Regions from separate parts of the Virgibacillus sp. L01 genome, predicted to be linked through region 3. Evidence: riboswitches for the same ligand, from Rfam matches in the RefSeq annotation. Region 3 holds a riboswitch; each other region holds the start of a gene.
What was found. Region 3 has a riboswitch for cyclic di-GMP ahead of ACTWQM_RS00990 (chemotaxis protein CheX). Riboswitches for the same ligand answer to the same signal wherever they lie in the genome.

Region 1: linked by a shared signal. The riboswitch ahead of ACTWQM_RS14825 (prepilin-type N-terminal cleavage/methylation domain-containing protein) and the one ahead of ACTWQM_RS00990 (chemotaxis protein CheX) in region 3 are both predicted to bind cyclic di-GMP.
Region 2: linked by a shared signal. The riboswitch ahead of ACTWQM_RS12820 (Spo0E family sporulation regulatory protein-aspartic acid phosphatase) and the one ahead of ACTWQM_RS00990 (chemotaxis protein CheX) in region 3 are both predicted to bind cyclic di-GMP.

Annotation. Positions count from the first base shown of each region.
Region 1 covers NZ_JBQQCP010000008.1:71,541-74,820, forward strand. Annotated here, with positions in the region: gene ACTWQM_RS14815 (type IV pilus twitching motility protein PilT) at 1-565, shown strand, start outside; gene ACTWQM_RS14820 (type II secretion system F family protein) at 569-1,765, shown strand; cyclic di-GMP riboswitch class II at 1,814-1,898, shown strand; gene ACTWQM_RS14825 (prepilin-type N-terminal cleavage/methylation domain-containing protein) at 1,943-2,308, shown strand; gene ACTWQM_RS14830 (prepilin peptidase) at 2,419-3,174, shown strand; gene pilM (type IV pilus biogenesis protein PilM) at 3,187-3,280, shown strand, end outside.
Region 2 covers NZ_JBQQCP010000006.1:154,182-157,461, reverse strand. Annotated here, with positions in the region: gene rlmH (23S rRNA (pseudouridine(1915)-N(3))-methyltransferase RlmH) at 1-207, opposite strand, end outside; gene ACTWQM_RS12825 (hypothetical protein) at 294-1,046, opposite strand; cyclic di-GMP riboswitch class I at 1,239-1,326, shown strand; gene ACTWQM_RS12820 (Spo0E family sporulation regulatory protein-aspartic acid phosphatase) at 1,359-1,529, shown strand; gene ACTWQM_RS12815 (lysophospholipid acyltransferase family protein) at 1,701-2,918, shown strand; gene ACTWQM_RS12810 (S-layer homology domain-containing protein) at 2,915-3,280, shown strand, end outside.
Region 3 covers NZ_JBQQCP010000001.1:206,950-210,229, reverse strand. Annotated here, with positions in the region: partial or broken gene ACTWQM_RS01005 (MotA/TolQ/ExbB proton channel family protein) at 83-764, shown strand; gene ACTWQM_RS01000 (flagellar motor protein MotB) at 783-971, shown strand; gene ACTWQM_RS00995 (OmpA family protein) at 1,011-1,487, shown strand; cyclic di-GMP riboswitch class I at 1,591-1,693, shown strand; gene ACTWQM_RS00990 (chemotaxis protein CheX) at 1,765-2,226, shown strand; gene ACTWQM_RS00985 (chemotaxis protein CheW) at 2,250-3,280, shown strand, end outside.

The sequences.
Region 1 (3,280 bases), on a different contig from region 3:
TTTAGAAGATCCGATTGAATATATGCATACACATAACAAGTCGGTTATTGATCAACGTGAGATTGGTTTTGACACAAATAGCTTTGTTAATGGACTTAGAGCAAGCCTGCGACAGGACCCTGATGTCATTTTAGTTGGTGAAATGCGTGACTTAGAAACTATCTCAACAGCGATTACCGCTGCGGAAACGGGACATTTAGTATTAGGTACCCTCCATACAACAGATGCAGTATCAACAATCGAACGAATTATTGATGTATTTCCATCTGAACAGCAAATACAAATCCGCATCCAGTTATCATCCATTTTAAAAGCTGTTATCTCCCAGCGATTACTAGTTACAAAAGATAATATGGGGAGGCGGGCGGCAACAGAAGTTCTGATTAATACACCTGCTGTTAAGAACTTAATCCGTAATGAAAAACTGCATCAAGTTCAGAATGTGCTGCAAACATCAAAAGAACAGGGCATGCACACGCTTGAAATGGATCTCAAACGGTTACTAAAAGAAGACCTAATTTCCTATGAATCGGCTGCTCCTTTTATGCAGGAAAGGGGTTTTTAATGGATGAACTATCAATATAGTGGAAAACATGCATCTGGTCACAAAACAAAAGGAAGGATAGAGGCTGATTCAAAAAAAGATGCGCTAGTACGGTTAGAAAAGGATAGTATAATCGTAATCGATATAGATGAGACGAAATCGTGGAATAAGGAATTATCTATTAATAGAAGAGTTAAAAATAAGGACTTTGTTATTTTTCTAAGGCAATATGCAACATTGATTCATGCTGGTATATCGATTTCAGAAGCTACGAAGACGATGTCAAGGCAAACGGACAATTATGCATTAAGGCAAGCACTGACTGCTATTGATAAACAACTTGACCAGGGACAGGCCCTTTCAAAAGCAGTTGAAAGTCACCCGAAGGTCTTTCCATCTCTACTCGTCAACATGATCCGGGCCGGGGAGGCTAGTGGTAAACTTGATGACATATTAAACCAGATGGCTGATTATTACGAGAAAGAATATCGTAATAAACAAAAAGTAGTTTCAGCATTACTTTATCCCGGTGTTGTAGGGGTTATCACACTTTTATTAAGTATGTTCTTGCTAGTATTCATTGTTCCACAATTCGTAGGAATGTTTAATTCCTTTGGTGAAGAGATTCCGGCGTATACCCAGTTTATTTTGAGTCTGAGCAGTTGGGTTAGTGCCTTTTGGTGGGTGCTTATTGCTGTAGTATTATTAGGTATTGCAATTTATAAGTACCTGTTGAAGAATGATGCGTTTGTTTACCGGGCCGATAAGCTAAAAATGAAGTTTCCCTTTTTAGGTGTGCTTGCACATAAAGGTGTCTTGGTTCGGATGACACAAACGTTGAGTACTTTAGTAAATAGTTCTGTACCAATCCTACAATCGGTCGAAATCACCGAAAAAGTGGTTGGAAATCGTGTGATTCGAGATGTATTAGAGCAATCCAGGAAATCGATGGAAGTAGGAGAATCGATTACTAATCCTATGAAAGAACATTGGGCATTTCCGGCACTAGTTGTTCAAATGATCCAGATTGGTGAGAAGACCGGGACTTTAGACAATATGCTTTCAAAAGCTGCAGCATTTTACGAAGAAGAAGTAGAACAATTGTCGAATCGAATCAAAACATTAATCGAGCCGCTTATGATTATTATACTGACAATAATCGTAGGCAGCATCATTACCGCAGTTGTTATTCCAATGTTTTCTTTGTTTGAAAATATCTAGAAAAAATTAGTAGATTTTTGTCTGAAAATGTATTATAGTGTACATAGGAATATAGTAGGATGCGATGATAAATTACCTGCAATTTGGGCATTTTGGTAGTTTGGAGTAAGTAGTGCAACCGGCCAGCTAAGTTTAATAGACTTTATATCTTATATAGTAAGAGAGGCGGGGATTTTTATGCTAGAACGCATGAAAAAGATGATGAAAAAAGAAAAGGGGTTTACCCTTGTTGAACTGTTGGCAGTTATTGCAATATTGGCGATTATTGTTGCTATAGCAGTACCGACGATAGGAAATGTTATTGGTGAATCTGAGAAAAAGGCTCATGACGCAAATGTAGAACTGATCAAAAATGCTGCAAGGTTAGCAGATGTTAGTGGTAACTATGGCAAGGATGATACTATCACTCTGAACCAGCTAAAGAAAAAAGGGTATCTAGATGAAGTTCCTACAGTTCCAGGAACAGATACCAAATATTCTGGTACTGTTACTAAAGATGGAAATGGGAAATTTGAATATGGTGGAGATGAAAGTGTTGACTAAAACAACATAATTTAAAATGATTTTAATTATAACCTACGCCTTGCACTAATAGTTGCAGGGCGTATTCTTCAATATATATTCTTCTAGCTTTACAATAAGGAGCCACACGAATGGATATTTTACTAATAACATTTTTCTTCCTCCTTGGCCTAATTTTTGGCTCATTTTTTAATGTAGTTGGATTGCGCCTGCCAGAAAATATACCCTTCGCAAACGACCGTTCAATTTGCCCCAATTGTAGCCATCAATTGTCATGGTATGAGAATATACCGGTTATTTCATTTGTCATCCAAGGGGCTAAATGTAGCCATTGCCAAAAAAAGATTTCGTTTATATACCCTGTAATTGAATTGTCTACAGGTATTTTATTTGCATTAAGCTACTCATTAGTAGGAATAAATCTAGAAATCATTACGGCGTTACTTCTGGTTTCGATGCTTATGATTATATTGGTGTCCGACATAACATATATGTTAATCCCAAACAGAGTACTTCTCTTCTTTCTGCCATTACTCATCATCATCCGTATCGTACAGCCTTTGGATCCGTGGTGGTCATCCATTCTTGGTGGTATAATTGGAATTACGCTCCTTGCATTAATTATAATTATTAGTAGTGGTGGAATGGGCGCGGGAGATATGAAACTGTTCGGTATCTTAGGCATTATTTTGGGAATTGATAAGGTGTTACTGGCATTTTTCCTCTCCTGTATGATTGGTGCAATTATAGGAATGCTGCTGCTTATCTTAAAGGTAATCGACCGCAAGCAACCCGTTCCATTTGGTCCATATATTGTTGTTGCAACACTAATTACATATTTTTACGGTGAAAGATTAGTAAACTGGTATTTTAATTTATTTTTGTAAGCAGGTGATAGTTTGGGAATTTTTAATAATGGTAGAGTAAATATAGTAATTACAAATAGAGTTTTACGGTATTCGTATCATAAAAGTTCTTCTATAAAAAGCTTAG
Region 2 (3,280 bases), on a different contig from region 3:
CTGTTTGATGTTAGCGAGAATGCGTTCGCCTTCCTTTTGTTTTACGTCGATCATTTCAGCGTCGCTCATGTTTTCAGGGGCTTTTTCATCGGCGACTTCGATGATTTGAACTTTTGCATATGTACTTAACCGCTTTAAGTATTCGTCAATGCCCTGCTTGAGGTATTTTTCCTTTAATTTTCCTACTGCGATAATCTTTATGTTCATTGAAATTCATTCCTTTATGGACTTCTTTTGTTTACATTGTATCAAAGAATGACGATACCGTATTACAGTATCGCCATTTCATTCAATTAATCAGACTTCCTCTCTTCTTCTCTTTGTTTCGTCATGAAAAGGGACAGTGGTTGTTCTGATCCAGTCATCAGTTTATAGACATATGTGGAAGTAAGATTATAACTGTTTTCAATACTTTCTGCTATATAGTTAGTTCGTTCGAAAAGAATGGATCGAAACTGATCAATTTGCCTTAACGTTTTCTCCATAAGGGCTTCTTGGTTTTCCAGTCGGTTTATTACTTGATCCTGGTTATCGTCTTGCGTGGAAATCCGCTCTGACATCTGCTTGTTAAGATCATACAGCTCACTCATGTGTGATGCGAGTGCCTGGCTTGAGCTTTCATATTTTCCTAGCTGGTCTACAATAGCCTGATTCGATTCGCCTAAGCGATTGACTTGTTCTGCAATCTCCTTATTTAATAGGCCACCGTTTTCTAAGATATCCTGCAGTTTTGCATTATTGCTATCTAACGTTTTCAACCATTGGACAGCCTGATTCTCGAAATTTTTATGCTGAAGGTTACTTTCTTTTAATACTTCCAGCTGTTTGCCAACCTCCTGCCATCTGCCTGCCTGTGTATTAGTTTGCTGGTGGTATAACGATTTTAAATCACGAAAGGAATTGGATAATGATTTATTCAGTTCTTTCTGTTCTTTTATCATCTCGGAGAAATAATCTACGCGAAAGTATCCCTGGTTCGGCTCCAGGATATCGCTGCCATTCATATAGACGTCTGGATGATCATTATTATTAATATATAATCCCATCTCTTGGTCACTTCCTTATTCATAGTATTGTATTATCCTATGCGTATTATGAAAAGACGGGACAATAATCCAGATTAAGCAAGCTTAAAATGTTCCGGCACTTTTTCATGAATTTTGCGTTAATTCACTATATATAGTATATTGTGGACAATATCTTTTATAGAATAAACTGTGTTAGTACCATCACATCATGTACGATAATGGCAAAATCATTGAAAGATGATGACGCAAAGCTATAGGGGCTAAGTTGGATTTTCCAATAAGTCAGCCAGCTTTCGAATACACTCCTTATTCCTGAAAGGGGGATGTGATTTGGATACTGAAGATGTTCTGAAGATTATTAACAATGATATTAAAATGCTTAAATCCTTGATGTATCAGGTTAAGGCGAATGGAAGTGATTTTACAGATCCATCATTAATACAAGTTAGTCAACTACTAGATGTGAAGCTCAACCAACGAAATCAACTTTTGTCGATTTAGACAAATGAACTCAATTAATCCTACCTTTATGTTTTTCTGGTACTAACACTGCCTTTCTATACTCCGTCCATTTGTGGGGTATAGCTTTTTTTGCATTTAAAGGAAAATACTCGATTATATGGTAAAATAGTAGCGTACTAATTTTATATTTTTATAGTTGGATGTGAAATGATGAGTATCGAAAATAAACCAAATATGCGGATCATAAATATGCTGTTATTTTTCATCCGTTTCTTTACCAGAAGACGTTCAAAAATAGTGATTGAACGCAATGACACCCTTCACATGAAACCGCCTTATATTATTTTATCTAACCACGTAAATAACTGGGATCCACTGATTCTAAATAGTTATGTAAATGAACCGATTTCTTTCATTGCTGCTGAACCTCTTTTTCGAAATCCTTTCTTAAAAAGAATATTAAACTATGTTGGTGCCATCCCAAAGATGAAATTCAAAAATGATACGAGCACGATTAGAGGTGTACTGAAGGCTAAGAAGCATAATAGGGTTATTGGTATTTTCCCAGAAGGAAACCGAAATTGGGACGGTGACACGGAGCCGCTTATTTACTCAACCGCTAAATTAGTTAAGCTGTTGGACATCCCTGTTATCATTACAACAATTCGCGGCGGGCATCTGACTCATCCAAGGTGGGCGGATCAACATCGCAAAGGCTTGATTTCTATCTCCTATAAAAAAGTATGGGATCAGGGAGCATTTACTAACGATTCACCTGACGTCATTAACCAGAAGCTAACCGAAGCGCTTTACCATAATGAAATGGAGTGGCAGTCTGAGATTGCAGGTGAATATCAGGGGAAAAATCTAGCAAACTACTTGGAACGCCTGTTGTTTGTTTGTCCACATTGTAGAATACCTGGACAGCTGCATTCGCACGATGACCTGTTTGAATGCCGAAGTTGTGATTATACCGTTCGTTACACATCCTTGGGAACATTTGAGCAAGTGACACCTCCCATCTATTATTCTACACCCCGTGATTGGAATAAATGGCAGCTTGAATTTTTGAAAGAGACTTTACTTGATCCGAATTGGCAGCAGAACTGGAATGAGGCAATGCAGGACCATGTTAAGCTGTTTTTATCTGAGGACAATAAACCATTCCGTCTTGTTTCTAAAGGAGATCTAGAGTGGAATAATACAACAATTACGTTTAATGGTGATAATGAGGAGCAACATGCATTTGCATTTCGGGATATGGAAGGGATTAATATTCAGTTTCATCATAAGCTGGACTTCTTTTATGAAAATCAATTTTATCGAATTGTATTTTATCAGCCCGACACCTCAGCGTACAAATGGCTAATGGCAATCAAAACCGCACAGGAATTGGAATCTAAACAATCAGATGAGGTGATATCATGAGTAACTCCTGGTCATTTGTACTCGATTTTGCTCTTTTATCTTTTTTAATTGTTATTGCCGCTGTATTAAAAGCTAGAATACCAGCCTTAAGGAAATTAATTGTACCAACGTCCATGATTGCTGGTTTCCTAGGGTTAATCGTTGGACCTGAACTACTAGGATGGATAAATTTTGATAAGGATTTACTTGGAAACCTGGTTTACCATTTAATGGCCATTGGCTTTATTGCTTTATCGTTAAAAGAACGGCAAGTGGAAAATAGTCCAGCTGTTATCAACTCAGGTCTCATGATCGTTTCAACATACCTCATCCAAGGGTTGGTCGGCTTTGGTTTATTCATGATACTTGTCCAAACATTATAT
Region 3 (3,280 bases):
ATAATATGATCTTTAAATGGCAGTTCTATCTATTGGACTGTCTTTTTATTTGGTCTTTTAAAGTAAAATAATATTTTTTAAATTGATTATTTTATTAGGAACAGCTGCCTCTGTTTGTATAGCGTTCCCAATGAACACGCTTAAAAAAGTACCTGCTCTGTTTAAGATAATTTTCACAGACGAAAATCACAATGACATAGCGATGACAATTGAAAAATTTACTAATTGGGCTGAACAAACTCGAAAAGAAGGGTTGTTAATACTTGAAAGTGAAATAGATCAGGTAAACGATTCTTTCTTATCTTCGGGACTGCAATTAGCGATTGATGGACAATCTCCTGATTTTATTAAAGAAATTTTGTTTGAGAAAGTGTATGCGATGGAGGAAAGACATCAAAAAGGCATATCAATCTTTACACAAGCAGGTACATATGCCCCCACCTGTAATTGGATTGATTGCAGCTCTTGGAGATATGAATGATATGGAAGCACTTGGCCATGCCATTTCAGCTGCATTTATAGCGACATTACTTGGTATATTTACAGGTTACGTTTTGTGGCATCCGTTTGCTAACAAATTGAAAGAGAAATCTAAGGATGAAGTGTTTTCAAAAGAAATAATTATCGAAGGTGTGTTATCCCTTACTACAGGAGATTCACCACAAGTAATAAAGGATAAATTAAGTTCCTATCTATCCCAAAAGGAGTTGGAAAAGTTAGAGCAGGGGGAGAATATGCGGAAAACGAAAAAGAATAACAAATCTCATGTTGACGAATCATGGCTGCTCCCATATGCCGATTTATTAACGTTATTGGTAGCCTTATTCATTGTTCTGTTTGCGATGAGTAAAATAGATACGAAAAAATACGACCAGATTTCACAAGTTTTTCGAGAGGAATTTACAGGGGGGAAAGGGATTTTAGAGCAAAACCAAAGTCCAGTTGATAAACCATTAGAATCAAACAACTAAGGAAATGAGAAAGAAAAAGAGAGTGAACAGACTAACGAATTGAATAAATTTGAGAAGTTACAGCGAGATATTAATACATACATCAAGAAGAACAATCTATCCGAACTACTGGGGATTAAACTTACAGAAGAAGGTCTATTAATTACTATTGTAAATGATATTTCTTTTGATTCAGGTAGTGCAAAAGTTAAAGAAAGGGGGGAGAAAATTGCGAAAGAAGTGTCTAAGTTCCTATACATAGACCCACCTCACCAAATAATAATCAGCGGACATACAGATAATAGACCTATACATACTAGGAAGTTTGAATCTAATTGGGATCTAAGCTTCATGCGAGCAGTCCACTTTATGCGGTTAATACTCAAAAATGACAACCTAGATCCAAGGAAATTCAGTGCCAAAGGATTTGGTGAACACAGCCCTGTAGCACCAAATAATAGTGTTGAAAACCGGGCGAGAAATAGACGAGTGGAAGTTCTGATACTACCAAATCACGAAATAAAGCCTAAAAGTTAAAAGTAATTTAATATAATATTAACAATTTTCAATAAAAAGATTGACTTTAATTTTATTCTGTATTAAGATATTTCAAGAGTTAATACTAATTACCTATATTCTAAGAAGATAAAGGCAAACTATTCGAAAGGACAGGACGCAAAGCCTAGGATCTAATGTGGTGGAAGGGTTTAAATACCCGCCTCGATGATCGCCTGGCTACCAATTAATTTTTTGGCTATTCTATCGTTGTTAGAATGGTCATTTTTAATTTTAACAAGTAAGGGAGATGTTTTTTATGTCGATATCAATTCAAGAAAGAAACAAATCGATAAAGAATGTTTTAAATGGGACGTACACAGCGATACAAACAGTTGTCCCTATTAAACATGAAATATCGAAGCCAGAAATACTAGAAAACTATTTGGAAATTCAGTATGGAGCACTGATTGGTATTACCGGTGATATTAAAGGGAAACTAATCTTGGCGGGAGCCCCCACTGTTTTTGCTTTAATTGGAGAAACGATGTTCGGAATGGCACTGGAAGGGGAAATGCTCACATCCTTTAGTGGTGAACTAGGGAATATGATAGCTGGTGGGTTATCTACCAATATTGTAAGTCAGGGCATAAATATGGATATTACTTCTCCGACTATTATACAAGGGAATACAAAACTATCAGGTTATGAAAAGGCCCTTCACGTATCGGTAGAATTTGAAAAGGCAGGGTTGATGGAGATTTACCTGTTAGTAGATTAGAGGAAACAGAGAGGAGGATCCATATGGATACCGATCAATACATAGAAGTGTTCCTAGATGAAAGCAGTGAACATTTACAGGCCATTAACGACCACATCTTAAATTTAGAAAAAAACCCGGAAGATCTTACTATTGTTAGTGAAATTTTTCGTTCAGCTCACACATTAAAAGGTATGTCAGCAACAATGGAATTTAAGGATATTGCTTCGTTGACACATAAAATGGAAAATGTCTTGGATAAAATTAGAAACAGTGAGCTGGAAGTAAATGAAGAAGTAATTGATATTTCATTTCTTGCACTTGAATCATTAGAAGAAATGGTTGGCTCTATTAGTGAAGGTGGGAATGGGAAGAAAGATGTTACAGATCTTGTAGCTCGATTAGAACAAATGGAAAATGGTACTACACATGTAGATTCGTTGAAGGATAAAGAAACTATTAATTCGAATACAAATATCAAACTCGATGAATATCAGACAACAGTTGTATCCCAAGCTAAAGAACAGGGATTCCATACGTATCACGTTACCGTTACGTTATCTGAGGATTGTATGTTGAAAGCGGCACGTGCCTACATGGTATTCGAAGCTTTGGAGGGTGTTGGAGAGGTTATTAAATCTGTCCCTACCGTAGAGGAGTTGGAAGCAGAAGAATTTGAACAGCAATTTTCTCTTATTCTAGTATCAGAAGAGTCTTCGGTGGAGATAAAAAATCGTATACAGAATGTCTCTGAGGTCCGGGAAGTGGATGTCTCTAACTTCACTGGTGAAGATAATAAGGTAAACTGTGGTGATGAAGACAAAAAGAATGTTGATCAACCTCAAGATGAATCGAAAAGTACGAGTGGGAAAACAGCTTCATCCAAAACGATACGTGTAAATAGTGAACGAATTGACTATTTAATGAACCTTTTTGAAGAGGTAGTCATCGATCGAGGCCGATTAGAAGATATTTCGAAAGAGACGGATAATCAAGAGCTGAAAGATACAGTAGAGCATATTGCAAGAGTTTCAGAAGATATGCAGAATTTAATATTAACAATGAGAATGGTTCC